Regions from separate parts of the Leclercia sp. GHBNCSD genome, predicted to be linked through region 2. Evidence: predicted binding sites of a transcription regulator. Region 2 holds the regulator's gene; the other holds the start of a gene.
What was found. The regulator PhoB, encoded in region 2, activates phosphate uptake and scavenging genes when phosphate is short. The targets are predictions, from matches to a motif close to CTGTCATAAAACTGNCNNAT.
Positions count from the first base shown of each region.

Region 1: a site for PhoB is predicted at 9,811-9,830, ahead of pstS (phosphate ABC transporter substrate-binding protein PstS). Genes of this name have one in related genera too.

Region 1 is NZ_JBQVYO010000001.1:1,963,769-1,978,454, reverse strand. Features, by position in the region: gene atpA (F0F1 ATP synthase subunit alpha) at 1-673, shown strand, start outside; gene atpG (F0F1 ATP synthase subunit gamma) at 724-1,587, shown strand; gene atpD (F0F1 ATP synthase subunit beta) at 1,619-3,001, shown strand; gene ACT3IC_RS09580 (F0F1 ATP synthase subunit epsilon) at 3,022-3,441, shown strand; gene ACT3IC_RS09575 (right-handed parallel beta-helix repeat-containing protein) at 3,782-5,872, opposite strand; gene glmU (bifunctional UDP-N-acetylglucosamine diphosphorylase/glucosamine-1-phosphate N-acetyltransferase GlmU) at 6,216-7,586, shown strand; gene glmS (glutamine--fructose-6-phosphate transaminase (isomerizing)) at 7,766-9,595, shown strand; gene pstS (phosphate ABC transporter substrate-binding protein PstS) at 9,918-10,958, shown strand; gene pstC (phosphate ABC transporter permease PstC) at 11,087-12,046, shown strand; gene pstA (phosphate ABC transporter permease PstA) at 12,046-12,936, shown strand; gene pstB (phosphate ABC transporter ATP-binding protein PstB) at 12,984-13,757, shown strand; gene phoU (phosphate signaling complex protein PhoU) at 13,772-14,497, shown strand; gene ACT3IC_RS09535 (esterase) at 14,655-14,686, shown strand, end outside.
Region 2 is NZ_JBQVYO010000001.1:890,531-905,216, forward strand. Features, by position in the region: gene brnQ (branched-chain amino acid transporter carrier protein BrnQ) at 1-498, opposite strand, end outside; gene phoR (phosphate regulon sensor histidine kinase PhoR) at 908-2,203, opposite strand; gene phoB (phosphate response regulator transcription factor PhoB) at 2,225-2,914, opposite strand; gene sbcD (exonuclease subunit SbcD) at 3,109-4,314, shown strand; gene sbcC (exonuclease subunit SbcC) at 4,311-7,442, shown strand; gene mak (fructokinase) at 7,479-8,384, opposite strand; gene rdgC (recombination-associated protein RdgC) at 8,509-9,420, shown strand; gene ppnP (pyrimidine/purine nucleoside phosphorylase) at 9,466-9,750, opposite strand; gene ACT3IC_RS04375 (AroM family protein) at 9,823-10,500, opposite strand; gene yaiA (protein YaiA) at 10,727-10,918, opposite strand; gene aroL (shikimate kinase AroL) at 10,970-11,494, opposite strand; gene ACT3IC_RS04390 (YaiI/YqxD family protein) at 11,768-12,226, opposite strand; gene proC (pyrroline-5-carboxylate reductase) at 12,313-13,122, shown strand; gene adrA (diguanylate cyclase AdrA) at 13,137-14,252, opposite strand; gene psiF (phosphate starvation-inducible protein PsiF) at 14,343-14,663, opposite strand.

The DNA of each region.
Region 1 (14,686 bases), 1.1 Mb from region 2:
ATTCTATCTGCACTCCCGTCTGCTGGAGCGTGCATCCCGCGTTAACGCGGAATACGTTGAGAACTTCACCAAAGGTGAAGTGAAGGGTAAAACGGGCTCTCTGACCGCTCTGCCGATCATTGAAACCCAGGCGGGTGACGTTTCTGCGTTCGTTCCGACCAACGTAATCTCCATTACCGATGGTCAGATCTTCCTGGAAACCAACCTGTTTAACTCCGGTATTCGTCCGGCGGTTAACCCGGGTATCTCCGTATCCCGTGTGGGTGGTGCAGCGCAGACCAAGATCATCAAGAAACTGTCCGGTGGTATCCGTACCGCACTGGCACAGTATCGTGAACTGGCAGCGTTCTCCCAGTTTGCATCCGATCTTGACGATGCAACCCGTAAACAGCTTGACCACGGTCAGAAAGTGACCGAACTGCTGAAACAGAAACAGTATGCCCCTATGTCAGTCGCACAGCAGGGCCTGGTACTGTTCGCAGCAGAACGTGGTTATCTGGGGGATGTAGAACTGGCGAAAATCGGTAGCTTTGAAGCCGCACTGCTGGCTTACGCTGACCGTGACCATGCTCCACTGATGCAAGAGATCAACCAGTCCGGTGGCTATAACGACGAAATCGAAGGCAAGCTGAAGAGCCTGCTCGATTCCTTCAAAGCAACCCAGTCCTGGTAACGTCTGGCGGTCTGTCTTAGGACAGACCGCAAGGCATTGAGGAGAAGCTCATGGCCGGCGCAAAAGAGATACGTAGTAAGATCGCAAGCGTCCAGAACACGCAAAAGATCACTAAAGCGATGGAGATGGTCGCCGCTTCCAAAATGCGTAAATCGCAGGAACGTATGGCGGCCAGCCGTCCTTATGCAGATACCATGCGCAAAGTGATTGGTCACCTTGCGAGCGGTAATCTGGAATATAAGCACCCTTACCTGGAAGAACGCGACGTTAAGCGCGTGGGCTACCTGGTGGTGTCTACCGACCGTGGTTTGTGCGGCGGCTTGAACATTAACCTGTTCAAAAAACTGCTGGCGGATATGAAAGCATGGTCCGATAAAGGCGTTCAAAGCGATATCGCGATGATCGGCTCTAAGGGCGTCTCTTTCTTTAATTCCGTAGGCGGCAATATCGTCGCCCAGGTGACCGGTATGGGTGATAACCCGTCCCTGTCCGAACTGATCGGTCCGGTTAAAGTGATGTTGCAGGCCTATGATGAAGGCCGTCTGGACAGGCTGTACGTTGTAAACAACAAATTTATTAACACCATGTCACAGGTTCCGACCCTCACTCAGCTGCTGCCGTTACCGGCATCAGAAGATGAAGAGTTACAGCATAAAGCCTGGGATTACCTGTATGAACCGGATCCAAAACCGCTGCTGGATACCTTGCTGCGTCGTTATGTTGAATCTCAGGTTTATCAGGGCGTGGTAGAAAACCTGGCTAGCGAGCAGGCCGCACGTATGGTGGCGATGAAAGCCGCTACCGATAATGGTGGCAGCCTGATCAAAGAGCTGCAGTTGGTATACAACAAAGCTCGTCAGGCCAGCATTACTCAGGAACTCACCGAGATCGTCTCGGGGGCCGCCGCGGTTTAACCAGGTTTACGAATTACGTAGAGGATTCAAGATGGCTACTGGAAAGATTGTCCAGGTAATCGGCGCCGTAGTTGACGTCGAATTCCCTCAGGATGCCGTACCGCGCGTGTACGATGCTCTTGAGGTTCAGAATGGTAACGAAAATCTGGTGCTGGAAGTTCAGCAGCAGCTCGGTGGCGGTATCGTGCGTACCATCGCCATGGGTTCTTCCGACGGTCTGCGTCGTGGTCTGGAAGTAAAAGACCTTGAGCACCCAATTGAAGTACCAGTAGGTAAAGCAACCCTGGGTCGTATCATGAACGTCCTGGGTCAGCCGATCGACATGAAAGGCGATATCGGCGAAGAAGAGCGTTGGGCTATCCACCGTTCAGCACCTTCCTATGAAGAGCTGTCCAGCTCTCAGGAACTGCTGGAAACCGGCATCAAAGTTATCGACCTGATGTGTCCGTTTGCGAAGGGCGGTAAAGTTGGTCTGTTCGGTGGTGCGGGTGTAGGTAAAACCGTAAACATGATGGAGCTGATCCGTAACATCGCGATCGAGCACTCCGGTTACTCCGTGTTTGCGGGCGTAGGTGAGCGTACTCGTGAGGGTAACGACTTCTACCACGAAATGACCGACTCTAACGTTCTGGATAAAGTATCCCTGGTTTACGGTCAGATGAACGAGCCACCTGGAAACCGTCTGCGCGTTGCGCTGACCGGTCTGACCATGGCTGAGAAATTCCGTGACGAAGGTCGTGACGTACTGCTGTTCGTCGACAACATCTACCGTTACACCCTGGCCGGTACGGAAGTATCCGCACTGCTGGGTCGTATGCCATCAGCGGTAGGCTACCAGCCGACCCTGGCGGAAGAGATGGGTGTTCTGCAGGAACGTATCACCTCAACCAAAACCGGTTCTATTACCTCCGTTCAGGCGGTATACGTACCTGCGGATGACTTGACTGACCCATCCCCAGCAACCACCTTTGCGCACTTAGACGCAACCGTGGTACTGAGCCGTCAGATCGCGTCTCTGGGTATCTACCCGGCCGTTGACCCGCTGGACTCCACCAGCCGTCAGCTGGATCCACTGGTAGTAGGTCAGGAACACTACGACACCGCGCGTGGCGTACAGTCCCTGCTGCAGCGTTATCAGGAACTGAAAGACATCATCGCCATCCTGGGTATGGATGAACTGTCTGAAGAAGACAAACTGGTGGTAGCACGTGCGCGTAAGATCCAGCGCTTCCTGTCCCAGCCGTTCTTCGTAGCAGAAGTATTTACCGGTTCTCCGGGCAAATACGTTGCGCTGAAAGACACCATCCGTGGCTTTAAAGGCATCATGGAAGGCGAATACGATCACCTGCCGGAGCAGGCGTTCTATATGGTGGGTTCCATCGACGAAGCCGTAGAAAAAGCCAAAAAACTTTAACGCCTTAATCGGAGGGTGATATGGCAATGACTTACCACCTGGACGTCGTCAGCGCAGAGCAACAAATGTTCTCTGGTCTGGTCGAGAAAATCCAGGTAACGGGTAGCGAAGGTGAACTGGGTATTTTCCCGGGTCACGCCCCGCTGCTCACCGCCATTAAGCCTGGTATGATCCGCATCGTTAAACAGTTCGGTCATGAAGAGTTTATCTATCTGTCTGGCGGCATTATTGAAGTGCAGCCTGGTAGCGTGACCGTACTGGCTGATACCGCAATTCGTGGCCAGGATCTCGACGAAGCGCGAGCTCTGGAATCGAAGCGTAAAGCAGAAGAGCACATTAAGAGCTCTCATGGCGACGTGGATTACGCTCAGGCGTCTGCAGAGCTGGCCAAAGCGATCGCGAAACTGCGCGTTATCGAGTTGACCAAAAAAGCGATGTAACACCGGCTTGAAAGCACGAAAGCCAGTCTGGTCTCCAGACTGGCTTTTTTTATGGATCTGTTTCATTAAATCTGAAACTAAAACGATGTTTTATTATTTTGTGATTTAGCTCACAAAAAGATTGATCGGCAGAATTGTCAGGAGTAGACTTCGTTTTGTGATGAATGTCACATAACTGAACTCCAAAAATATCAGGATGCCATCATGAAAACGATCAACAAAATCATCGCCCTTTTCAGCAACATGAGCGTCTCTTTCGGTACGTTCAACCACTAAGTGCTGATATGCCGGGTGGCGCCACGCTTACCGTAGTGTGATAAGCGAAGCGCCTCTCTGGTACCTACATTTTTACCTGCGTTTTATCCAGTTCCTTCCCTTCACTGTTCACGCTTTTACCCTTCGCGATAAAGTAGTTCGTGTTATCAACGTTTCCTGTCACCGCATCGTCGTACTCGCCTGGCTGATTACGGATCGATACGTTGCCGGTAAAGGTTCCCTGGGTTGTCACATCGCCGTATGGGCTTGGACGGAAGATGTAGTTAAAGCGCTGGTTATCCACCGCGATATTGTTCTCCACCACCAGCCTGCCGGGGTTAAAGTTATCGGTGAAGCCGTCCAGGTGATTGCCCGTGGCTTTGCTGTTGCGGATCTGATGCGCCACAGGCTGCCCTTCTCCGCCGAGCTTAAAGCCGTTACTGGTATTGTTGCTGGCAACCGAGTTCTCGATCACGACCACGCCGTTTGCGCCATCTTCAATCTTGTTGAACAGGTCAAAACCGTCGTCGATATTGTCGTGGGAATAGCAACGCTCCAGCCGGTTACCTTCCCCTACCCGCATTTTCACCGCGAAGCCATCGGCGTTAATCTTGCCGGGATCTTCATTGGCGTAAGATTCAGAATCCACAACCCGGTTATAGCTTGCCCATAATGGCCGGCCAATCTTATCCGGGGAGGAGATCTGGATCCCGGTATCGTCATTGCGGTAGGCCGTGACGCGCTCGATCAGGTTATGGCTACCCTGAACGCGCAGACTTTTGCCGGTCACGTCGATACCGTTGATATGCCAGTAGCTGGCATCAAGCAACAGGCCGTGGATCACCACTTTCCCGTCTGCCTGCAGGGTTTTGAGTTTATCGCTGCTGCCGCTGGCAGCGACGGGGATCTCACTCTGCGGGTAATCGCCGCTTTTCAGCACCAGCTTGCCGCCGGGCGCCAGCAGGGCGATGGCGGTGGCGAGATCCAGTGGCGCATCGGCAGTGCCTTGTGCATCCGCTTTTCCGTCCGGAGCGGCATACAGGTGCGTCGTATCTCTGTCTGCAATGCGTTCGACGGTGAGCTGCTGGTTCACTGGCGTGCCATGAGCAGGCGTAAAGGTCACCGTGAAGGTGCTGGTCTGCTCCAGGCGGGCTGGCAGGGTGTACATCTCGCCTGCTTTCACCGCTTTCTCATTACCGATCACCACTTCGTTTTGTCTTACGCTAAATACCCCGTCCTCATTAGCGCGCGCCTGCAGCAGGTAATCAGGCGAAGCGCTGACCGTACCGGACGCCAGCTGCACCACGACCGGCAGTGGCTCTGCCTGCCAGGGCTCCGAAGGCACGGTATGGGCGCTGGTGGTGATGAGCGAGGCGTTAGTGACCGTAATTTTGGCATTGCGGGAGGCAAAAAAGCCGACGTAATAGTGGTCCTTGTTCTGTACCGAAATCAGGTCAGCGCGCGGCACGCGCTTGCTCACCCAGGTGTCGCTGTCCAGCGGGGCCCAGGCGGTAATAAAGCCGTCGTCGGTGCGCTGGAGTTTCAGGCGAAATTCCGGCGTCTGGCTCAGATCCACCTCTTCCTTGTAACTCTGTTTTTTAATGGCGGCTCCGGCATCACCCCACGGATGGCTGATCCCCTCCCGGGTGATAGCCTGCATTTTTACCCGCTGATGGTCTTTTTTATCCTGTGTCATGATGGCGTTCATCACCTGATTCGATGCCGCCGGAAACTCTTCATAACCCATTTTTAGCGGTTGCTGGCGCGGGTTGCCGAGGACATCACGCACCAGCAGTCCGGCGCCCTCCTGCGCGGCAGGTTTCGCGCCATTCTCCGGCCCAAACTGATCGACCCGGACAGTGGCCTGCAAAACGAAATTTTCTCCCGTTGGCAGCTCGGTATAGAAAAACGTTAAGCCGTCGTGAGAGTTGGCGATTTTGCCGCCCCGGCTTTCCAGGGTGATGGCTTTTGCCAGGTCAGCGCTCTCCTGGGGCGAGAGCTTTTTCCCGTCGATGGTCACATCATTGACGCCGATTTTCTCGGGCAGCACGTTGGAGGAAAAATTCAGATCCGTTGATTGCCCAAAGGCAATGGCTTTCCAGACATGAGGTTGTTCTGTTGCCATAGCGGAAAAGGCGCTAAACATCATCAGGGCCAGAGGTATTTTAGACTTCATCTTATTCTCCTGAGTAATAATTGAGCGCTATTATCATCAGAATAAAACAGTGTTTCTTTTTTGTGTGTCACACATTCAGATAATTAAAACAGTGTTTTGCTTATAACAGGCTTTATTAATAGAGCGAAAAAATAGCTAACATGTTGGGAGGGCTGGAGAGTTCGCTAAAGGGCGCTATATTTCACAGGCAAAGCCCTTTAATCTGCGGTAAAAAGGACCTTTAATTTGCCCGAAACAGGCAACGTTGTGCGTTTTACCGCCACTCCATTTTTTGGCGCAAAATATGTAGAATTTTCAACGCCAAAGGGTTTTACTTTTCACTCAAATTACAGTCAGGACGTGTATGTTGAACACAGCAATGAGCGTGGTCATCCTTGCCGCAGGCAAAGGCACCCGCATGTATTCCGATCTTCCTAAAGTGCTGCACACCCTTGCAGGGAAAGCGATGGTGCAGCATGTCATTGACGCCGCTAACGATCTTGGCGCCAGCCAGGTGCATCTGGTCTACGGTCACGGCGGCGATCTGCTGAAGCAGACGCTACGCGATGACAAACTCAACTGGGTTCTGCAGGCAGAACAGCTGGGCACCGGCCACGCCATGCAGCAGGCCTCCCCGTTCTTCTCTGACGACGAAGACATCCTGATGCTCTACGGCGACGTGCCGTTGATCTCCGTTGAGACGCTGACCCGCCTGCGTGCTGCAAAACCGCAGGGCGGGATCGGTCTGCTGACCGTTAAGCTGGACGATCCAACCGGTTATGGCCGTATCACCCGTGATAACGGCAAGGTGACGGGCATCGTTGAGCACAAAGATGCCACCGAGGCACAGCGTGAAATTCAGGAAATTAACACCGGCATTCTGATCGCCAACGGCGCGGACATGAAGCGCTGGCTGTCACAGCTGAACAACAATAACGCCCAGGGCGAATTCTACATTACGGATATCATCGCGATGGCGTATCAGGAAGGCCGCGAGATCGCTGCCGTTCATCCGGATCGCTTAAGCGAAGTGGAAGGGGTGAACAACCGTCTTCAGCTGTCCCGTCTGGAGCGCGTATATCAGTCCGAGCAGGCTGAAAAGCTGCTGCTGGCGGGCGTGATGCTGCGCGATCCAGCGCGTTTCGATCTGCGTGGGGTGCTGAGCCACGGGCGCGACGTCGAAATCGATACTAACGTTATTCTGGAAGGCAACGTAACGCTGGGTAACCGCGTCAAAATTGGCGCCGGTTGTGTGATTAAAAACAGCGTCATTGGCGACGACTGCGAAATCAGCCCTTATAGCGTGGTTGAAGATGCTCATCTCTCCGCCGCCTGCACTATCGGGCCGTTCGCCCGTCTGCGTCCGGGCGCTGAGCTGCTGGAAGGCGCACATGTCGGCAACTTCGTCGAAATGAAAAAGGCGCGTCTGGGCAAAGGCTCGAAAGCTGGCCATCTGACCTATCTGGGCGATGCGGAGATTGGCGATAACGTGAATATCGGCGCCGGGACTATCACCTGTAACTATGACGGTGCGAACAAGTTTAAAACCATTATTGGTGACGACGTGTTTGTGGGATCGGATTCACAGCTGGTGGCGCCAGTGACGATTGGTAAAGGCGTAACCATTGCGGCGGGCACGACCGTTACCCGCAATGTGGCGGAGAACGAGCTGGTGTTAAGCCGTGTGCCGCAGGTGCATAAGCAGGGCTGGAAACGCCCGGTGAAGAAAAAGTAAGTGGATTATTTCCTCTCCCCCTCCGGGAGAGGGTTCGGGATGAGGGGATAACATAATCCCCCGCCCATCAGCAGTACCCATAAATATAACCCCACTCTCTACAAGGCTCGGGGCGCCCGGAAAGGGCAAAACAGGTCAGCGACAACGCAGGCGAAAGCCTCTATTCGGAATCTAAAACTATGTGTGGAATTGTTGGCGCAGTCGCGCAGCGTGATATTGCTGAAATCCTTCTCGAAGGTTTACGTCGTCTGGAATACCGTGGTTATGACTCTGCCGGTCTGGCAGTGGTGGATGCAGAAGGGAATATGACCCGTCTGCGTCGCCTCGGTAAAGTAAACATGCTGGCACAGGCCGCGGAAGAGAACCCGCTGCACGGTGGCACAGGTATTGCCCATACCCGCTGGGCGACCCACGGTGAACCTTCGGAAGGCAACGCGCACCCGCACGTCTCTGAACACATTGTGGTGGTGCATAACGGCATCATCGAAAACCATGAACCGCTGCGTGAAGAGCTTATCGCGCGTGGTTACACCTTCGTCTCTGAAACCGACACCGAAGTGATTGCCCACCTGGTTCACTGGGAGCTGGAGCAGGGCGGTACGCTGCGTGAGGCCGTACTGCGTGCGATCCCACAGCTGCGCGGCGCCTACGGCACCGTGATCATGGACAGCCGCGACCCATCTACCTTGCTGGCAGCCCGCTCTGGCAGCCCGATGGTGATTGGCCTGGGGATGGGTGAGAACTTTATCGCCTCCGATCAGCTGGCGCTGCTGCCGGTGACCCGTCGCTTTATCTTCATGGAAGAGGGCGATATTGCAGAAGTGACCCGCCGTGACGTCAAAATCTTTGATAAATCTGGCGAGCCGGTAAAACGTCAGGATATCGAATCCAACCTGCAGTACGACGCGGGTGATAAAGGCGCTTACCGTCACTACATGCAGAAAGAGATCTACGAGCAGCCGAATGCCATCAAAAACACCCTGACCGGGCGTATCAGCCACGGCGAAGTGGATTTGAGCGAACTGGGGGCTAACGCCAACGAAATGCTGGCAAAAGTTGAGCACATTCAGATCGTGGCCTGCGGCACCTCTTACAACTCCGGTATGGTTTCCCGCTACTGGTTTGAAGCGCTGGCAGGCGTGCCGTGCGACGTGGAGATCGCCTCCGAGTTCCGCTATCGCAAATCAGCCGTGCGTCGTAACAGCCTGATGATCACCCTGTCTCAGTCCGGCGAAACCGCTGATACCCTGGCGGCGCTGCGTCTCTCCAAAGAGCTGGGCTATCTGGGCTCGCTGGCCATCTGCAACGTACCGGGCTCCTCGCTGGTGCGTGAGTCTGACCTGGCGCTGATGACCAAAGCCGGTACCGAAATTGGCGTGGCCTCCACCAAAGCGTTCACCACCCAGCTGACGGTCCTGCTGATGCTGGTGGCGAAACTGGCCCGTCTGAAAGGTCAGGATGCGGCGATTGAGCACGATATCGTGCACGGTCTGCAGGCGCTGCCGAGCCGTATTGAGCAGATGCTCTCCCAGGACAAGCGCATTGAAGCGCTGGCGGAAGATTTCTCCGACAAGCATCACGCCCTGTTCCTGGGTCGTGGCGATCAGTATCCGATTGCTCTGGAAGGCGCGCTGAAGCTCAAAGAGATCTCCTATATCCACGCTGAAGCCTACGCGGCAGGTGAGCTGAAACACGGCCCACTGGCGCTGATCGATGCGGATATGCCGGTTATCGTGGTGGCACCGAACAACGAACTGCTGGAAAAACTGAAGTCCAACATCGAAGAAGTCCGCGCCCGTGGCGGCGTGCTCTATGTCTTCGCGGATCAGGATGCTGGCTTTACCAGCAGCGACAACATGCACATCATCGAGATGCCGCATGTGGAAGAGGTCATTGCTCCTATCTTCTATACCGTTCCGCTGCAGCTGCTGGCTTACCACGTTGCGCTGATCAAAGGCACTGACGTCGACCAGCCGCGTAACCTGGCGAAGTCCGTTACCGTAGAGTAATCCTCTCAGGCTCCACCTTTGGGTGGAGCTTTTTTTATCCTTCCTGCCCGTTTTTTCGCCTGCTTTTTTGCCCTGCGTTCTATGACAATCTGTCATCTTCGGCTATTTTTTTCAGTGTCACAGAAAGAAAATTTTTCTGAAATCAATGCGTCATATTTCGCTTTAACTTATTGATAAAGATGCTTTAATTTGCTTAATTTTCTGCGCAATTTTCGTTGTCATAAAACTGTCATAATTCGTACATTTATCTGTCACCTCTTTGTCCTATTTTGCTCATCGTAGCCACTAAACAACGATTTACGAAAATCTTGCAGGAGACATTATGAAAGTTATGCGTACCACTGTCGCAACTGTTGTCGCCGCGACCTTATCGATGAGCGCGTTCTCTGTATTTGCAGAGGCAAGCCTGACTGGCGCTGGTGCAACCTTCCCTGCGCCGGTGTATGCCAAATGGGCTGATACTTACCAGAAAGAGACTGGTAACAAGGTGAACTACCAGGGTATCGGCTCCTCCGGTGGCGTTAAACAAATTACCGCAAATACCGTTGATTTCGGCGCATCTGATGCTCCGCTGTCGGATGAGAAACTGAATCAGGAAGGCCTGTTCCAGTTCCCGACCGTTATCGGTGGTGTTGTGCTGGCGGTAAATATCCCTGGCCTGAAGTCCGGCGAGCTGGTGCTGGATGGTAAAACCCTGGGTGATATCTACCTCGGCAAAATCAAAAAATGGGATGACGAAGCCATCACTAAACTGAACCCGGGCGTGAAACTGCCTTCGCAGAACATCGCTGTGGTTCGTCGTGCTGACGGCTCCGGTACCTCCTTCGTCTTCACCAGCTACCTGGCGAAAGTGAACGAAGAGTGGAAATCCAAAGTCGGTTCCGGCTCTACCGTTAACTGGCCGACCGGCCTGGGCGGTAAAGGTAACGACGGTATCGCCGCGTTCGTACAGCGTCTGCCAGGCTCAATCGGCTACGTAGAATACGCTTACGCCAAGCAGAACAACCTGGCGTACACCAAACTGGTTTCTGCCGACGGCAAACCGGTCAGCCCAACTGAAGAGAACTTTGCTAACGCGGCTAAAGGCGCTGACTGGAGCAAATCTTTCGCTCAGGATCTGACCAACCAGAAAGGCGACAATGCATGGCCAATCACCTCTACCACCTTCATCCTGGTCCACAAGGATCAGAAGAAGCCAGAGCAGGGTGCTGAAGTGCTGAAGTTCTTCGACTGGGCATACAAAAATGGCGGCAAACAGGCTAACGACCTGGATTACGCCAGCCTGCCGGACAGCGTGGTTGAGCAGATTCGTGCTGCATGGAAAACCAACGTGAAAGACAGCAGCGGTAAAGCGCTGTACTAACAGGATATTTTTGACGAAGATGGCGGGTGGCGCTAGCGCTAACCCGCTCTACGGTTCCGACTGTAGGCCCGGCAAGCATAAGCGTCACCGGGCATATTCGTAAGACGTCTCAAACAGAAGAGTAATTTATGGCTGCAACCAAGCCTGCATTTAACCCTCCGGGTAAAAAAGGTGACATGATTTTCAGCGCGCTGGTAAAACTGGCTGCGCTGATTGTGCTATTGCTGCTGGGCGGCATTATCGTGTCCCTGATTTTCTCCTCCTGGCCGAGCATCCAGAAATTTGGTTTCTCCTTCCTGTGGACCAAAGAGTGGGATGCGCCGAACGATATCTACGGTGCGCTGGTGCCTATCTACGGCACGCTGGTGACCTCGTTTATCGCGCTGCTGATTGCGGTGCCGGTGAGCTTCGGTATCGCCCTGTTCCTGACCGAACTGGCGCCAAACTGGCTGCGACGCCCGCTGGGTATTGCCATTGAACTACTGGCGGCCATTCCAAGTATCGTTTACGGCATGTGGGGTCTGTTTATCTTCGCTCCGCTGTTCGCGACCTATTTTCAGGAGCCGGTAGGTAACGTCCTTTCCGCCATCCCGTTTGTGGGCGCGCTATTCTCCGGTCCGGCTTTCGGTATCGGCATCCTGGCGGCTGGCGTGATCCTCGCCATCATGATTATTCCGTACATTGCGGCGGTCATGCGCGATGTCTTCGAACAGACCCCGGTGATGATGAAAGAGTCGGCCTACGGTATCGGCTGCACCACCTGGGAAGTTATCTGGCGTATCGTCCTGCCGTTCACCAAAAATGGGGTAATCGGCGGCATTATGCTGGGTCTGGGTCGTGCGCTGGGTGAAACCATGGCAGTGACCTTTATCATCGGTAACACCTACCAGCTCGACAGCGCCTCGCTCTATATGCCGGGTAACAGCATTACCTCGGCGCTGGCAAACGAATTCGCCGAAGCGGAATCGGGCCTGCACGTTGCCGCGCTGATGGAACTGGGCTTAATTCTGTTTGTTATCACCTTCATTGTTCTGGCGATCTCCAAACTGATGATCATGCGCCTGGCGAAAAATGAGGGGGCACGCTAATGGCTACGCTCGAAATGCAAAATACCGCGGAGCTGGCGGAATCCCGCCGCAAAATGCAGGCGAAACGCCGCATGAAAAACCGCCTCGCCCTGACGCTCTCCATGGCGACCATGGCGTTTGGTCTGTTCTGGCTGATCTGGATCCTGTTCTCCACGGTGGCGCGTGGTATCGACGGCATGTCGTGGGCGTTGTTTACCGAAATGACACCGCCGCCAAATACGGCAGGTGGTGGTCTGGCGAACGCCCTGGCGGGCAGCGGCCTGCTGATCCTCTGGGCGACCGTCTTCGGCACGCCACTTGGCATCATGGCGGGCATTTACCTGGCGGAGTATGGCCGTAAATCCTGGATTGCTGAAGTGATTCGCTTCATTAACGACATCCTGCTCTCTGCCCCATCGATTGTGGTCGGCCTGTTCGTCTACACCATCGTGGTGGCGCAGATGGAACACTTCTCCGGCTGGGCGGGTGTGATTGCGCTGGCGCTGCTGCAGGTGCCTATCGTTATTCGTACCACCGAGAACATGCTGAAACTGGTGCCGGACAGCCTGCGTGAAGCGGCCTACGCACTGGGTACGCCAAAGTGGAAGATGATTTCTGCCATCACCCTGAAAGCCTCCATCTCGGGGATCCTGACAGGTGTGCTGCTGGCCGTTGCCCGTATCGCCGGTGAAACGGCACCGCTGCTCTTTACCGCGCTCTCAAACCAGTTCTGGAGCACGGACATGATGCAGCCGATCGCCAACCTGCCGGTGACGATCTTTAAATTTGCGATGAGCCCGTTTGCCGAATGGCAGTCACTGGCCTGGGCCGGGGTACTGATTATTACCCTATGCGTACTGTTACTGAACATTCTGGCGCGCGTTATTTTCGCGAAGAAGAAACACGGTTAATTATTGACGGCGTGGCACGCTGCGGCGCCGGATGAGGAAATGAGTCAATGAGTATGGTGAATACTGCTCCGGGTAAACTTTCGGTTCGTGACCTGAACTTCTACTACGGTAAGTTCCATGCCCTGAAGAACATCAACCTGGATATTGCTAAAAACCAGGTTACCGCGTTCATCGGTCCGTCTGGCTGCGGTAAGTCCACGCTGCTGCGTACCTTTAACAAAATGTATTCGCTTTATCCGGAGCAGCGCGCCGAAGGCGAGATCCTGCTGGATGGCGACAACATTCTGACCAATACCCAGGATATCGCTCTGCTGCGCGCGAAAGTGGGTATGGTGTTCCAGAAGCCTACGCCATTCCCGATGTCGATTTATGACAACATCGCCTTTGGCGTGCGCCTGTTCGAGAAGCTCTCCCGCGCCGATATGGATGAACGCGTGCAGTGGGCTTTGACCAAGGCCGCATTGTGGAACGAAACCAAAGATAAACTTCACCAGAGCGGGTACTCTCTCTCCGGTGGTCAGCAGCAGCGTCTGTGCATTGCGCGCGGTATCGCCATTCGCCCGGAAGTGTTGCTGCTGGATGAGCCGTGCTCAGCGCTGGACCCGATCTCCACCGGGCGTATTGAAGAGCTGATCACCGAGCTGAAGGCGGATTACACCGTGGTGATCGTGACCCACAACATGCAGCAGGCTGCCCGTTGTTCCGACCACACAGCATTTATGTACCTGGGCGAGTTGATTGAGTTCAGTAAAACGGACGACCTGTTCACCAAGCCTGCGAAGAAACAAACAGAAGACTACATCACCGGACGCTACGGCTGATTCAGGAGTGCGCAATGGATAATCTCAATCTTAATAAACATATTTCCGGCCAGTTTAACGCAGAGCTGGAGAGTATCCGCACCCAGGTGATGACCATGGGCGGTATGGTAGAGCAGCAGCTTTCTGACGCGATCACCGCAATGCATAACCAGGACAGCGAGCTGGCGAAGCGCGTGGTGGAAGGCGACAAACACGTCAACATGATGGAAGTGGCGATCGATGAAGCCTGCGTGCGCATTATCGCCAAGCGTCAGCCGACAGCGAGCGACCTGCGTCTGGTGATGGCGATCATCAAAACTATCGCCGAGCTGGAACGTATTGGCGACGTGGCGGACAAAATTTGCCGCACCGCGCTGGAGAAGTTCTCCCAGCAGCACCAGCCGCTGCTGGTGAGCCTGGAGTCGCTGGGGCGCCATACCGTGCAAATGCTGCACGACGTGCTGGATGCCTTTGCGCGTATGGATCTGGATGAAGCGGTGCGTATCTATCGGGAAGACAAGAAGGTCGACCAGGAGTACGAAGGCATCGTGCGCCAGCTGATGACCTACATGATGGAAGATACGCGAACCATCCCAAGCGTACTGACCGCGCTGTTCTGCGCCCGTTCTATCGAGCGTATCGGTGACCGTTGCCAGAACATTTGCGAATACATCTTCTACTTCGTGAAGGGCCAGGATTTCCGCCATGTGGGTGGCGACGAGCTGGACAAGATGCTGGCGGGTAAAGATCCGAAAGAGTAATGCCATCCTCTCATCACGCCAGTACTTACTGGCGTGATTATTTCTGGTGCAATCACATTATTTACCTTCATCCGTTGCCTGACGACCGAAACGCGCTAACGTGGGACGAAAAAACAGCAAAGGATGGAACATGAAAAAATCATTAGCATGCCTGGCTATGGCAATCAGTATTGGAATAAGTACTGGAAT
Region 2 (14,686 bases):
GGCAGCCACGGCCAGCACAATCAGGGCCACGATTTTCAGCGGCGCGAGGAAGTTACCCACGGTATCCAGCAGCTTGCCCGGATAGAGGGAGACCAGAATCACCAGAGCAAAGTAGATGAGGCTATAGATCAACAGCGGCATAGCGCCGTCGCCGGTCAGCGGAGCGATACCCACTTCAAAGGAGACGGTCGCGGTACGCGGGGTGGCAAACAGCGGGCCGACGGCCAGATAGCAGACGGTTGCCAGCAGAATACCTGCGACTTTCCCGATAGGGGTGCTCAGGCTATCGACACCGCCGCCGACTTTCGCCAGCGCAACCACGGTCAACACCGGTAGACCCACGGCAGTAATCAGGAAACCAATAGCCGCCGTCCAGACGTGTTCACCCGCCTGTAAGCCAACCATTGGAGGAAAGATGATGTTGCCAGCGCCAACGAACAGCGCAAATGTCATAAAGCCCAGCGCGATGATGTCGCGCGATTTCAATTGATGGGTCATAAAACCTTACTGCCTGTGGATGTGGTGTTGAAAACGTTGAATTTTTCGCTATCCGTTGCGGAACAAAACAGCGGAAAAAATGTGCAACCTCAGCGGGAAATGCTTCCCTACCGGCGTGGAGAAGAATAGTTTTTCGATTTACCACGCAAATACAGTCTGTCCGACGATATCAGGGTGGCAATTTAAACGCTTATAACGTTTAAAGGCAATATGGGATCTCAAAACCAGAACAATATGCCAACTCGAAAGTTAGAAGTGGGATAATAAACCATTTATAAGAAAAACTCATGGCTAATCATGCGAACAAAAAAGCAACAGGCGTATAATATTTATTCGCGCTTCGCTGAACTGCAAAGCAAACAGGCCAGCATTGGCTGGCCTGTGGCAATTTCTGATTACAGTGACGCTGTCAGGCGCTGTTACTGGCAATCAAACGTTCCGGGATCACAAAGCTAAAACGCGTACTTTTCCCCGGCGTACTGACGATATCCAGGCGGCTGTCGTGGTGATTAATGGCGTGTTTAACAATCGCCAGCCCCAGGCCACTGCCCCCCGTCTGCCGGGAGCGCGCCTTATCCACCCGGTAAAAACGCTCGGTAAGACGCGGAATATGCTCCGGGCCGATACCGGGACCATCGTCTTCCACGCTGAACTCCGCTCCCGTTGGCGCATGCTGCCAGCGCACGGTGATGTGGGTGCCGGGCGGGGTATGATTCACCGCGTTATAGACCAGGTTAGAGATGGCGCTGCGCAGCTCGTCGGTACTGCCGCGTACTTTGAGGCTGTTATCCACCTCGAAGGTAAGCTGGTGCTGCTGCTGGCTTAAGGTCTGCGCTTCGCGCTCCAGCATCCGCAGCATCATCGGCACATCGATGGTTTCATTCAGCGCCAGGGTTGGCGCCGCTTCAATGCGGGAGAGGGTCAGCAGCTGCTTCACCAGCCCTTCCATGCGCTGCGTCTGCTCGCGCATGGTGTGCAGCGCTTTTTCCCGCGGCGCGCCTTCCAGCGTCTGCTCCTGCATCATCTCCAGATAGCCCTGCAATACCGTCAGCGGGGTGCGCAGCTCGTGGCTGACGTTGGCGAAGAAATTGCGCCGCGCCCCTTCAAGCTGGTGCATTTGCGTCACATCCCGCGCCACCATCAGCCACTGCTGGTCGCTGTAGGGCATCACGCGGATCTCCAGATGGCGACCGTTGTTCATGACCAGATTGTGCGGGCGGGTAAAATCGCGTTTTTTCAGATACTGGGCGAACTCCGGATAACGCAGGAGGTTGAGGATATTCTGCCCGTTATCATCCGGCCAGCGCAGGCCCAGCAACTGCTGCGCCAGTCCGTTACACCAGAACATCGCCCCCTCTTCGGTGGTCAATACCACCGCATCCGGCAGCGATTCGGCGCCGCTGCGAAAGCGTTTGATCAGGCTGCCCAGCTCGCGTCGGCGTTTTTTATTACGCATCTGCATCTGGTGCAGGCCATACAGGAGGGGTTCCCAGCTGCCGCTTCCTGGCGGCGGGGTCATACTTCTGTCAACCCATAGCCACCATGAGAGGCGGAGCAAATTCCAGAAGTGCCAGATCAGCAATCCCGTGACTGCCGCCAGCAAAAACCAGGGTAAATAACCGATTACGGCCCCGAGGATCAGGGCCGGAATACAGCAGAGTATCAGTTCAAAACAGAGCCTTTTCCATGACAGCCGTTCCAGCACGCGTCACACTCCTGTCATTGTTCAGAAACGGGTTGAGAAACGATAACCCGTGCCGCGGACGGTCTGCACCATGCGATCGTGACCGCTGGTTTCAAGTGCCTTGCGCAAACGGCGGATATGAACATCAACCGTGCGATCTTCCACATAGACGTTAGTGCCCCAGACATTGTTGAGCAACTGCTCGCGGCTATAGACGCGTTCCGGGTGGGTCATGAAAAAGTGCAACAGTTTGAATTCCGTTGGTCCCATATCGAGGGGATTTTCACCGGTCATCACGCGGTGCGAGGTAGGGTCCAGACTCAGCCCCTGCATCTCAATCACCTCTTCCACCGCCATCGGTGAAATACGGCGCATTACGGCTTTAATGCGCGCCACCAGCTCTTTCGGGGAAAACGGTTTGGTAATGTAGTCATCCGCGCCGGTCTCCAGACCGCGAACGCGATCTTCCTCTTCGCCGCGGGCCGTTAACATCATCACCGGAATATCGCGGGTTAACGCTTCACGTTTAATATGTTTGATGAATTGCAGGCCAGAGCCGCCAGGCAGCATCCAGTCGAGCAGGATCAGATCGGGCCAGGGTTCGTTGAGCTGGTTCACCGCGCTGTCGTAATCTTCGGCCTCTATCGGTTGAAAGCCATTTTGTTCGAGCACGAAACAGACCATTTCGCGAATGGGTGCTTCATCTTCTACGACCAGAATACGTCTCGCCATACTTAGCCCTGTCTTATTAAGGTTACATGTTTGTAATACGGCGTCATTATGCGTCAGATTTATGACAGATTTATGAAAAACGCGCCCGCTCATAAAGGCAAGCCGTTGTTTTATGGCAGCCCCGATTGTAGCGGTTATCTTCCTCCCCCTGAAAGTTTATAATCCCGCTAACCATTTTTTGCCACGGATCTGTTATGCGCATACTTCACACCTCGGACTGGCACCTGGGACAAAATTTTTACAGTAAAAGCCGCGCCACCGAACATGAAGCGTTTCTCAACTGGCTGCTTGAGATGGCGCAATCGCATGACGTGGATGCCATCCTCGTGGCCGGGGATATTTTTGATACCGGCTCGCCGCCCAGCTACGCGCGCGAGCTCTATAACCGTTTCGTGGTCAATCTGCAAAAAACCGGCTGCCATCTGGTGATTGTGGCCGGCAACCATGATTCCGTCGCCACGCTGAACGAATCCCGTGAGATTCTGGCGTTTCTCAACACCACCGTGGTCGCCAGCGCCGGACATGGGCCGCAAATTCTGACCCGACGCGACGGCACCCCCGGCGCGGTACTCTGCCCGATCCCGTTTTTACGTCCCCGGGACGTGGTGCGAAGCCAGGCGGGCCTCTCCGGGCTTGAGAAACAGCAGCAGCTGTTGCAGGCCATTACCCACTATTATGCCGAGCAATATACCCAGGCCTGCGCGCTTCGCGGCGACAGCGTACTGCCGATTATCGCCACCGGGCATCTCACCACCGTCGGCGCCAGTAAAAGTGACGCGGTACGTGACATCTATATCGGTACGCTGGATGCGTTTCCCGCGCAGCACTTCCCGGCCGCTGACTATATAGCGCTGGGCCATATCCACCGGGCGCAGATGATTGGCGGTTGCGAACATATCCGCTACTGCGGCTCCCCTATTCCCCTCAGCTTTGATGAAACCGGCAAAAGCAAATGCGTTCATCTGGTGAGTTTCGACCAGGGCAAGCTCAGCAGCGTCGAATCGCTTGAGGTGCCCATTACCCAGCCGCTGGCGGTGCTGAAGGGCGATCTGGCGGCGATCACCGCCCAGCTTGAGCAGTGGCGCGGCGTGGAGCAGACGCCTCCCGTCTGGCTGGATATCGAACTCACCACCGAGGAGTACCTGCACGATATGCAGCGTAAGATCCAGCAGCTGACGGACGATCTGCCGGTAGAGGTCCTGCTGGTGCGGCGCAGTCGCGAGCAGCGCGAGAGAAGCCTTGCCAGCAACCTGCGTGAAACCCTCAGCGAGCTGCGGGTTGAGGAGGTTTTTGAGCGCCGACTCGCCCAGGAAACCCTGGATGATACCCAGCGGGCCCGGCTAAACGAGCTGTTCAGCCACACGATCCACGCCCTCAGCAATGAAGAGGATGAGGCATGAAAATTCTTAGCCTGCGCCTGAAAAACCTTAACTCGCTCAAGGGCGAATGGAAAATCGACTTTACCGCCGAACCCTTCCTCAGCAATGGCCTGTTTGCTATCACCGGCCCAACCGGCGCCGGGAAAACCACCCTGCTGGATGCCATCTGCCTGGCGCTTTACCACGAGACGCCGCGCCTGAATACGGTCTCGCAATCGCAAAACGATCTGATGACCCGCGACACCGCTGAGTGCCTCGCCGAGGTCGAGTTTGAAGTCAAAGGGGTAGCTTATCGTGCGTTCTGGAGCCAGAACCGGGCGCGCAACCAGCCGGACGGCAACCTGCAGGTGCCCCGCGTGGAGCTCGCCCAGTGCAAGGACGGGAAGATCCTCGCAGATAAAGTGAAGGACAAGCTGGAGCTGGTTGCCTCTCTGACCGGGCTGGACTATGACCGCTTTACCCGCTCGATGCTCTTATCCCAGGGGCAATTCGCCGCCTTTCTGAACGCCAAACCGAAAGAGCGCGCCGAACTGCTCGAGGAGCTGACCGGCACGGAAATCTACGGCCAGATCTCCGCCATGGTGTTTGAAAAACATAAGGCGGCACGCAGCGAGCTGGAGAAGCGCCAGGCCCAGGCGGCCGGCGTGGTGTTGCTCAGCGAAGAGCAGCTACAGCAGCTTCAGCAAGGTTTGCAGGTACTTACTGACGAAGAAGCGCAACTGCTGGCGCAGCAGCAGGGACTCCAGAAAGATTATCAGTGGCTTACCCGCCACGATGAGCTGGTGCGGGAGCAACAGCGATCGAAGGCCGCGCAGCAACAGGCGCAGCAGGCCCTGACGGACGCCACGCCGGAGCTGGAAAAACTGCATCTCGCCCAGCCTGCGGCCCTGCTGCGCCCGCACTGGGAGCGGCAGCAGGAGCAGCTTGCCCAGCTTTCGCAGACGGAACAGCAGATGCTGGATGTGAATACTCGCTTACAGTCCAGTACGGCGCTGCGTTCAGGCATTCGTAACGGGGCGCTGCGCACGCACGACAGGCTGCAAACCGAGCTGGCTGCACTCACCCAGTGGCTTACCAACCACGACCGCTTCCGCCAGTGGGGCCAGGAGATTGCAGGCTGGCGCGCCCACTTCGCCCAGCTTAATCGCGATAAAACCCAGATCGCGACGCTGACCGGGCGTATCACGGCGTTACGCCAGAAGCTGGCGGGATTACCGGAGAGCGCTCTGACGCTTACCGCAGAACAGACCGCCAGCGAGATGGCACTCCAGACGCAGTCCCGCGCGGCACGCCAGCGCCTGACTACCCTGCATGCCCGCTATCAGCCTCTGCAACAGCGATCGCGGCAGACTCGCGAAAGCGTGCAAAAGGCCCAGGCCGAGCTGGCAAAACTGAACGAAACCCTGACGCTACGCCGCCAGCAGTACAAAGAGAAAAACCAGCACTATCTCGATCTCAAAACCTTATGTGAGCAGGAAGAGAAGATTAAGAAGCTGGAGAGCTACCGGGCGGAACTGGAGGCCGGAAAGCCCTGCCTGCTCTGCGGCTCTACCGAACATCCGGCCATTGCCCAATACCAGGCCCTGGCGCTCACCGGAAACCAGCGCCGCCGGGATGCGATGGAAAAGGAGGTCGCCGCACTCAAAGAGGAAGGCCTGCTGGTTCTGGGGCAGGTAAATGCGCTAAACAGCCAGCTTCAGCGCGAAACAAGCGAAGCGCAGACGCTCTTTCAGGATGAGCAAGCGCTCACTAAAGAGTGGAATGCGGTGTGTGAAACCCTCTCTGTGCAGTTGAACATTCAGGACGACATCGCCCCATGGCTGGCTAAACAGGAGCAGTACGAACAGCAGCTTTACCAGCTGAGCCAACGCCTGACCCTGCAAAGCCAGCTGAGTGAAGAGGAAGCCCAGCTTCAGCTTTACCAGCAGCAGCTTCTGGCGACGCGCACGGCTATGGCGCAAACGCTTCATGCCCTGTCGCTGGCGGCACCGGAGGACGGTACCGAGTCGGCCTGGCTTGCGGAACGGGAAAAAGAGTCGCTGGCCTGGCAGGAGCGGCAGACTCAGCACAGCGCCCTGCGGGAGCGCATCACCGCCCTGGCACCGCTGCTGGAGACCCTTCCGGCAACGGATTCCACGCAGGTGGAAAGTGCGATCCCGGATAACTGGCGCGAAATCCATACCGAGTGCGTCTCCCTGCAAAGCCAGCTCGCCACGCTGCAGCAGCAGTACACGCTGGAAAGCGAACGTTTACAACAATCGCAGGCGCAGTTTGCCGCCGCGCTGGCTGCCAGCATCTTTAGCGATCGGGAGACATTTCTGGCGGCCCTGCTGGATGGCGATACGGTTCGGCGTCTGGAGCAGTTGAAACAGACTCTGGAGAATCAGATCCAGCAGACCACGGCCCTGCTTCAGCAGGCCGGTCAACGACTGAACGAACATCTGGAACAACGTCCGGCGGGCCTGACGACGGACGCGCCGGCCCTGCAGGAACAGCTTCAGCAGCTCGGCCTGAAACTGCGGGAAAACACCACCCGCCAGGGGGAGATCCGCCAGCAGCTTAAACAGGACAGCGACAATCGCCAGCACCAGCAGGCACTGATGCAACAAATTGAGGAGGCGGCCCGCCTGGCGGATGACTGGGGTTATCTTAATGCGCTGATCGGTTCCAAAGAGGGGGATCGCTTCCGTAAGTTTGCCCAGGGCTTAACTCTCGACAACCTGGTATGGCTCGCCAACCAGCAGCTGATGCGTCTGCATGGCCGCTACCTGCTGCAACGCAAGGCCAGCGACGCGCTGGAGCTGGAGGTGATGGATACCTGGCAGGCGGATGCCGTGCGCGATACCCGCACCCTCTCCGGCGGCGAAAGTTTTCTGGTAAGCCTGGCGCTGGCGCTGGCGCTTTCCGACCTGGTGAGCCACAAAACGCAAATTGATTCGCTGTTCCTCGACGAGGGCTTCGGCACCCTGGACAGCGAAACGCTGGATACCGCCCTGGACGCGCTGGATGCGCTGAATGCCAGCGGCAAAACCATTGGGGTGATCAGCCACGTCGAGGCGATGAAGGAGCGCATCCCGGTGCAGATCAAAGTGAAGAAGATTAACGGGCTGGGGTACAGCAGGCTGGATAAAGAGTTTGCTGTTTTGTAAGCCGGGAGCGCTACGCGTCACCCGGCTTTTGCCCTGTCAGTTTGGCCACAGCCAGGCTGCGCCGCGTACGCCGCTGGAGTCGCCGTGCACCGCTTTACGGATCGGGGTTTCGCATTCGCCGCCAAACACCCACTGCTTCACCAGCTGGGGAACGGTGCTATAGAGACGGTCAACGTTGCTCATGCCGCCGCCCAGGACGATCACATCCGGGTCGAGAATGTTCACCACGTGCGCCAGCGACTTCGCCAGCCGCATTTCATAGCGGCTGAGCGCCAGCTCCGCGACGGCATCCTGCTCTTCCACCAGACGCATGATCTCGTTGCCTTTTAGCGGATGCCCGCTCAGACGACGGTAATCGGTGGCGAAGCCGGTGCCGGAGATAAAGGTCTCGATACAGCCCTGTTTGCCGCAGTAGCACGGCACTTCAGCGCGGTACTTCAGTTCGTCTTCATCCATCCACGGCAGCGGATTGTGTCCCCACTCGCCAGCCGTGCCGTTGCCGCCAATATGGGCGCGCCCGCCAAAGGCCACGCCTGCGCCGCAGCCGGTACCGATGATCACCGCAAATACGGTCTGTGCCCCCGCCGCGGCGCCGTCGATGGCCTCTGACACCGCCAGGCAGTTGGCGTCGTTGGCCAGCCGGACTTCACGGTTCAGGCGCTGGCTTAAATCGCGGTCAAAAGGCTGGCCGTTAAGCCAGGTCGAGTTGGCGTTTTTCACCACCCCGGTATAGGGCGAAATCGACCCCGGGATCCCCATACCGACCGTGCCGGTCTGGCCGGTGGCCTTTTCGGCCATCTCCACCAGAGTAGCGATGGTTTCAATGGTCTGCCGGTAGTCGTCACGCGGGGTAGGGAGGCGATGGCGGAACAGCTGCTCCCCCTGCTCGCCAAGGGCAATGACTTCTGTTTTCGTGCCGCCGAGATCAATACCAATTCGCACAGAACGTTCCTCATTATTTTGATTATCAACAGAGTAGAAGCCTGCTACCCGATTAGCAATGCAAGCGATGCGACAATTCGCTATCATGCCCGCTGAATTAAACGACAAGACCGTGGAAATTATCATGCTGTGGTTCAAAAATTTGATGGTTTACCGTCTCAGCCGCGATATCGAACTGCGTGCAGACGAGATGGAAAAACAGTTAGACCTTTACGCATTTACCCCGTGTGGCAGCCAGGATATGGCCAAAACCGGATGGGTTCCGCCTATGGGATCACAGAGCGATGCGCTGACCCACACTACCAATGGTCAAATCATCATCTGCGCGCGTAAGGAAGAGAAGATCCTGCCGACGCCAGTGGTGAAGCAGGCGCTGGAAGCCAAAATTTTTAAGCTGGAAGCCGAACAGGGCCGTAAGCTGAAAAAAACTGAGAAAGATTCGCTGAAAGACGAAGTGCTGCACTCCCTGCTGCCGCGCGCCTTTAGCCGCTTCAGCCAGACAATGATGTGGATCGACACGGTTAACGGCCTGATTATGGTCGACTGCGCCAGCGCCAAAAAAGCAGAAGATACTCTGGCGTTACTGCGTAAAAGCCTCGGTTCGCTGCCGGTGGTGCCGCTGACGATGGAAAACCCGATCGAGCTGACCCTCACCGAGTGGGTACGGGGCAACAATGTCCCGCAGGGCTTCCAACTGCTGGACGAAGCCGAGCTGAAAGCGATCCTGGAAGATGGGGGCGTGATCCGCGCCAAGAAGCAGGAGCTGATCAGCGATGAGATCGCCGTGCATATCGAAGCTGGCAAACTGGTGACCAAGCTGGCCCTCGACTGGCAGCAGCGCATTCAGTTCATGATGTGTGACGATGGCTCGATCAAGCGTCTGAAGTTTTCCGACGAGCTGCGCGATCAGAACGACGATATCGACCGGGACGACTATGCCCAGCGTTTTGATGCTGACTTCATTCTGATGACGGGTGAACTGGCGGCGTTGATTAAGAGCGTAGTAGAAGGATTGGGCGGCGAAGCACAGCGTTAATGCTTCATACCAGAGATCGGAGCCGGGTTAACCCGGCTCTTTTTTTTACAGATAACGACACAGATAAGAGGCAGGTTCCGCAACCTGCAGATGGAATTCGCTGTGGCCTGGCACGTTGAAAACATCGCCCGGGTTATAGACTTTCCACTCCGTTTCCCCCGGCAGTAACACTTTGAGCGAGCCGCTCACCACGGTCATCTCTTCTGGCTGCGCGGTACCGAAGGCGTACTCCCCCTCTTCCATTACGCCAACACTGGCGCGGCCAGTAATGCTGCTGGTAAAACCGATGGACTTCACTTTACCGGAAAAGTATTCATTAGTCTGAAGCATGGACTGGTCCTTATTGTCGTTGGTTGTCAACCCAATATAGGGGTGACACTCCGTACCTGTCACGCAAAATCATCAGACCAGCAATTCCGAGGCCAGCCGGGCCACCAGCACGTTTGATAACAGCACCGGCACGTCCAGGTGTTTTTGCAGTAAATCACGGTGATGTTGATGAAAACCAAGACAATCGAGCATCAGGACATCTGCGCCGCGGGCCAGCAGATCGCGCCCGGCGTCGATCAGTTTCTCTTCGCTGTCCCAGAAAGGATTGGCTACAGCAAGCAGCGGCGCCTTAACCAGGCACTGCCATTTGCGGGACTGGTTCTCCATCAGCTCAGGGATCGGCACGATCACCCCCACCTGATGGCCATCGACAATCGATCCGACCAGCGGCGGGATGATCCGCGTCGGCTCAAGCAAAATTGCATTGCGGGCGACGAGGCCAGTGATGGGCGCGGTGCTCATCAGCAGGATCACCTCATAGCCCTGGTTATCGAGCACTTCGATCACGCCTTGCAGGGCGCACGCGATCTTCGGCAACGAGACGTTTCCCAGCTCGCCGTCGCTGAGCAGGGTAGGCAGCTGCGCCTCGCCCGGTTCAGGGGCGTAGTCTTCCATGACCTCTTCCCGGCTCAGCGTACCGAGCAAACTGTGATGCGTAATTTGTTGCGCAGAAATATGCTCCGTTAAGAGCGGTAGTACTTCGCTTACCGGGACTACCCCAATCGTGAGGATCGCCAATGTTGCCTTCATCGTTCTCGCCTTTCTATACAACCACTACCGTGACACAGATACAGGCACACTTCGCTGTTCAGGAAAAAGTGCTGAAAAGCGTAGCAGCAGATTCAACCGCTGGAATGTAAAGATCCACGTGCCTGACAGAATGTGTCTGTTAAACCTGAACATTACCCTCCGTTTAATGTTTACGCTTTTTGAATAGTGTGATTACGGTACGGTTTTGACCGTATTCAGATTTAATTCAGGCTTTATCGGGATCTTCGTAACGCACTTTCGCATCCTTCGCTTCCTGCTCCGTTTCATGTTCACTGATCAGTGAATCCGGTTTCGGGTGGTCAGCACGCAGCTGATACCAGGTGACAGTCTTGCCCGTTGCGCCTTTCTCAACGGCAACAATACGGGCTTCACGCGGATAGGGAGGTCTGGTTGGCATAGTTCATCCTTTATTTTATTAGGTTGGCTGAACTATCAGTATAGACATCAGTTAGCTGGCGCATGCCAGATGAAGCGCAGCGACGATATTTAGCACCACTTGCGCAGGAGGAAGGGAGGCGTCCACCACGTGGTGAGCGGCTTCGCGATAGAGCGCATCACGCTCCGCCAGCACTGCGCTCACCTCTTCGCTGATAGGTTTGCCGGTCAGGGTTGGGCGCTGTCCCTCTTCTGGCGAGGCTTCGAGACGCCCGACCAGCACCGGCACCGGGGCACAAAGATAGATCACCCGGCCCTTTTCACGCATAAACTGACGGTTGTAAGCGGACAAAATAATGCCGCCGCCGGTGGCGATAATGCCGGAGCCTGCGGTCACCGCCTCGAGGGTCGCCGTTTCGCGGGCGCGAAAACTCTCCCACCCTTCCTGCTCAACAATCTCAGCGATGCTTTGCCCGGCATGGGTCTGTAGCCAGTGATCGGTATCGACAAATTCACTCTGACACAGACGAGCCAGTTCAAGACCGACGGTGGTTTTGCCACAGCCGCGGGGGCCAATTAAAAAAATAGGCTGGGTCATGACCAGGTGTTCCCTTTGATGCCGCGCGCATGCGGTGCGTGAAGTCGAAAAGAGTACAATGATACCATTAAGCTAGTACACACGTTAACCGTAAAATAATTATTACATCAGGCGTGATGTTAAACTGACAGTTAAGTCAACCCAAGAGATAGCGAGGGTTATCCTGTAAAGAAAACATTGCACTAAACGGTGCGCTCACCTTACCTGAACCCACCCGCCGTTGACAACCCCGGATTGCGGTAATAATGACCAAAACCGCTCACGCAGCGATGATTACCCCTGGCGGCGCTTCACTTCCAGCAGCCATTTGTCCAGCTCGGCGGCGAACTGCTGCCTGTCGCGCTGGGAGAGGCTGTCCGGCCCGCCGGTCTGCACGCCGCTGGCGCGCATCGTGTCCATAAAATCACGCATCGTCAGCTTTTCACGGATAGTAGCTGGCGAATAACGCTCGCCGCGCGGATTGAGCGCTGCGGCCCCTTTCTCCAGCACCTCCGCCGCCAGTGGAATATCGGCGGTGATCACCAGATCGTCCGCGCTGCACAGGCGTACAATTTCGTTATCGGCCACATCAAAGCCGGCCGGTACGCGCAAGGAACGGATAAATCGGGACGGCGGCACGCGCAGGTTCTGGTTCGCCACCAGCGTCAGCGGCATCTGTACGCGCTCGGCAGCACGAAACAGGATCTCTTTAATCACATTGGGACACGCATCGGCATCCACCCAAATCGCCATCTTCTCTCTCCGGCATATAATGCTGCGTAACAAAACCTGATAGGCTAAAGTGCCACAATCATAACAAAGTTTGAGAGGGAGACGTGATGGAGAAGAAAATCGGTTTTATCGGCTGCGGTAATATGGGCAAAGCCATTCTCGGCGGTCTGATTGCCAGCGGTCAGGTGCAGCCTGGCCAGATTTGGGTCTACACCCCATCACCGGACAAGGTCGCCGCCCTGCACGATCGGTACGGGATTAACGCCGCGCAAAGCGCCCAGGAAGTGGCCCAGGTGGCCGATATCGTCTTCGGCGCGGTGAAGCCGAACATGATGGTGAAAGTCCTGAGCGATATCACCTCCAGCCTCAATAAAGAGACGCTGGTGGTCTCTATCGCGGCAGGCATCACCCTCGATCAGCTGGCGCGCGCGCTGGGCCACGACCGTAAAATCGTCCGCGCCATGCCCAACACGCCGTCGCTGGTAAAAGCGGGCATGACCTCTATCACCCCTAACGCGCTGGTGACCCCCGAAGAGGTTGCCGATGTCGTCAATATTTTCCGCTGCTTCGGAGAGGCCGAAGTGATTGCCGAGGCGATGATCCACCCGGTGGTAGGCGTCAGCGGTTCAGCGCCCGCCTACGTGTTTATGTTTATCGAAGCGATGGCAGATGCCGCGGTGCTGGGCGGGATGCCGCGCGCGCAGGCCTATAAATTTGCGGCGCAGGCGGTAATGGGCTCCGCCAAAATGGTGCTGGAAACCGGCAAACATCCGGGCGAACTGAAAGATATGGTCTGCTCTCCGGGCGGCACAACCATTGAAGCGGTGCGGGTGCTGGAGGAGCGCGGTTTCCGGGCAGCGGTCATTGAAGCCATGAACAAGTGCATGGAAAAGTCAGAGCTGCTAAGCAAATCCTGACCGACAGCCGGACGTCAGGCGGCCACTTCGGTACGGTTACGTCCGGCATTTTTCGCCTTATAAAGTGCAATATCCGCCGCTTTTAACCATTCCTGATAATGCACCATCGACGTCGTGAGCGGCGCGACACCGACGCTGATGCAGAGCTTTACCTGCGGAGCGCCCGGCAGGCGCAGTTCCGCCAGCCGTTCATGGACCCGCGACATTGCCGCAATAGCGTTTTCCGCTGGCGTTCCGCTCATGATTACCGCGAACTCATCGCCGCCAAAGCGACCAATCATATCGCTGGCGCGTAACGTCAGTTGTAGCTGACGGGTCACGGCGAGAATCGCCTGATCGCCTACGTCATGGCCCCAGGTATCATTAATGCCTTTGAAGTGATCGATATCGATCAGCAGGATCGTGGCGCTCCGGTGATAGCGACGGCAGTTTTCAAATTCTGTACGCAGCAACACTTCCCAGTGACGACGGTTGTATACCCCTGTCATCCCATCCAGAGTACTCATCAACTCAAGACGGCGCTTATGTTCCACCAGACGGCTGGTTGTACGGAAGCTTACCCAGGCAAATAGCATCGGATAACCAACAATCCCCGGCAGGGCGAGCCAGACCTCAAGCGGGGTACTGATAAAGCCTGCCGGAATGTGCATCAGCTGCTGGGTAACCAGCGCCGCCAGCGCGGTCATCAATGATCCTGTACCACACAGCCTAATCCCCCCCACGCCCATCAGGTTCATGCTCATCATCATGACCAGCGCCGCGGTGGGCATGGCGTTAACGCCCATCAGTCCAATCCATACCCCGGCCATAATGGCATCGACTTTGAGGTTAAACATCTCATTGTGATGGGGATTGGCAGAGCGCATCGCCAGTTGCCAGGCCAGATGGGGCCAGACAAAGGCCCATCCAACCAGCAAAAGCCACCAGACGCCGTTAACCGATTGCGCGGTCAGCACGCTGGCAACAGGGAAAAACAGAAAAGCCAGGCCCGCCGCACGCGGGAGCCGTAAACGACGGGCCAGACGAATTCCTGAGCGATGATGCTCATCCGCCGAAAGCGCCAGATTTATCCCTTCCCGGGCATAGACTTTGCTGTAAATGTTTTCATCATTCATGGTCATTGGGAACACTCAAAAGCATTTTCCCAAATTATAGAAAGGGTTATCTGGCGCTAAGTATGATATTTCGGGTGAGCCAAACGGAACGCTCACCCTTTTGAACTAGCCAGTTTTCTTCAGGCAGGCGCTCATGAACTTACTCCGGTCGTCCCCTTTAAGGGATTGTTGGGTCGCCTGGGAGTTACATTCACGCATCCTTTGTTGTTGCGGCGTCAGGCTTTTTTCGTTGGGTTTAGAGGAGGCGTTTTTCAGGCAATCGCTCATATAGCTCTTACGGGAGTCGCCCTTCAGGTCCTGGGCGGTCGCCTGCTGATTGCAGGTGGTCATACGTTGCTGTTGCGGTGTGAGCGGCTGATCTTGCGCCCCCGCGGGAGTAAGAGAGAACAGGCCAAGGAGCAGGGTCGCCAGTAGTGTGATTTTCATAGCACTTTCCTTCTGTGAATGAT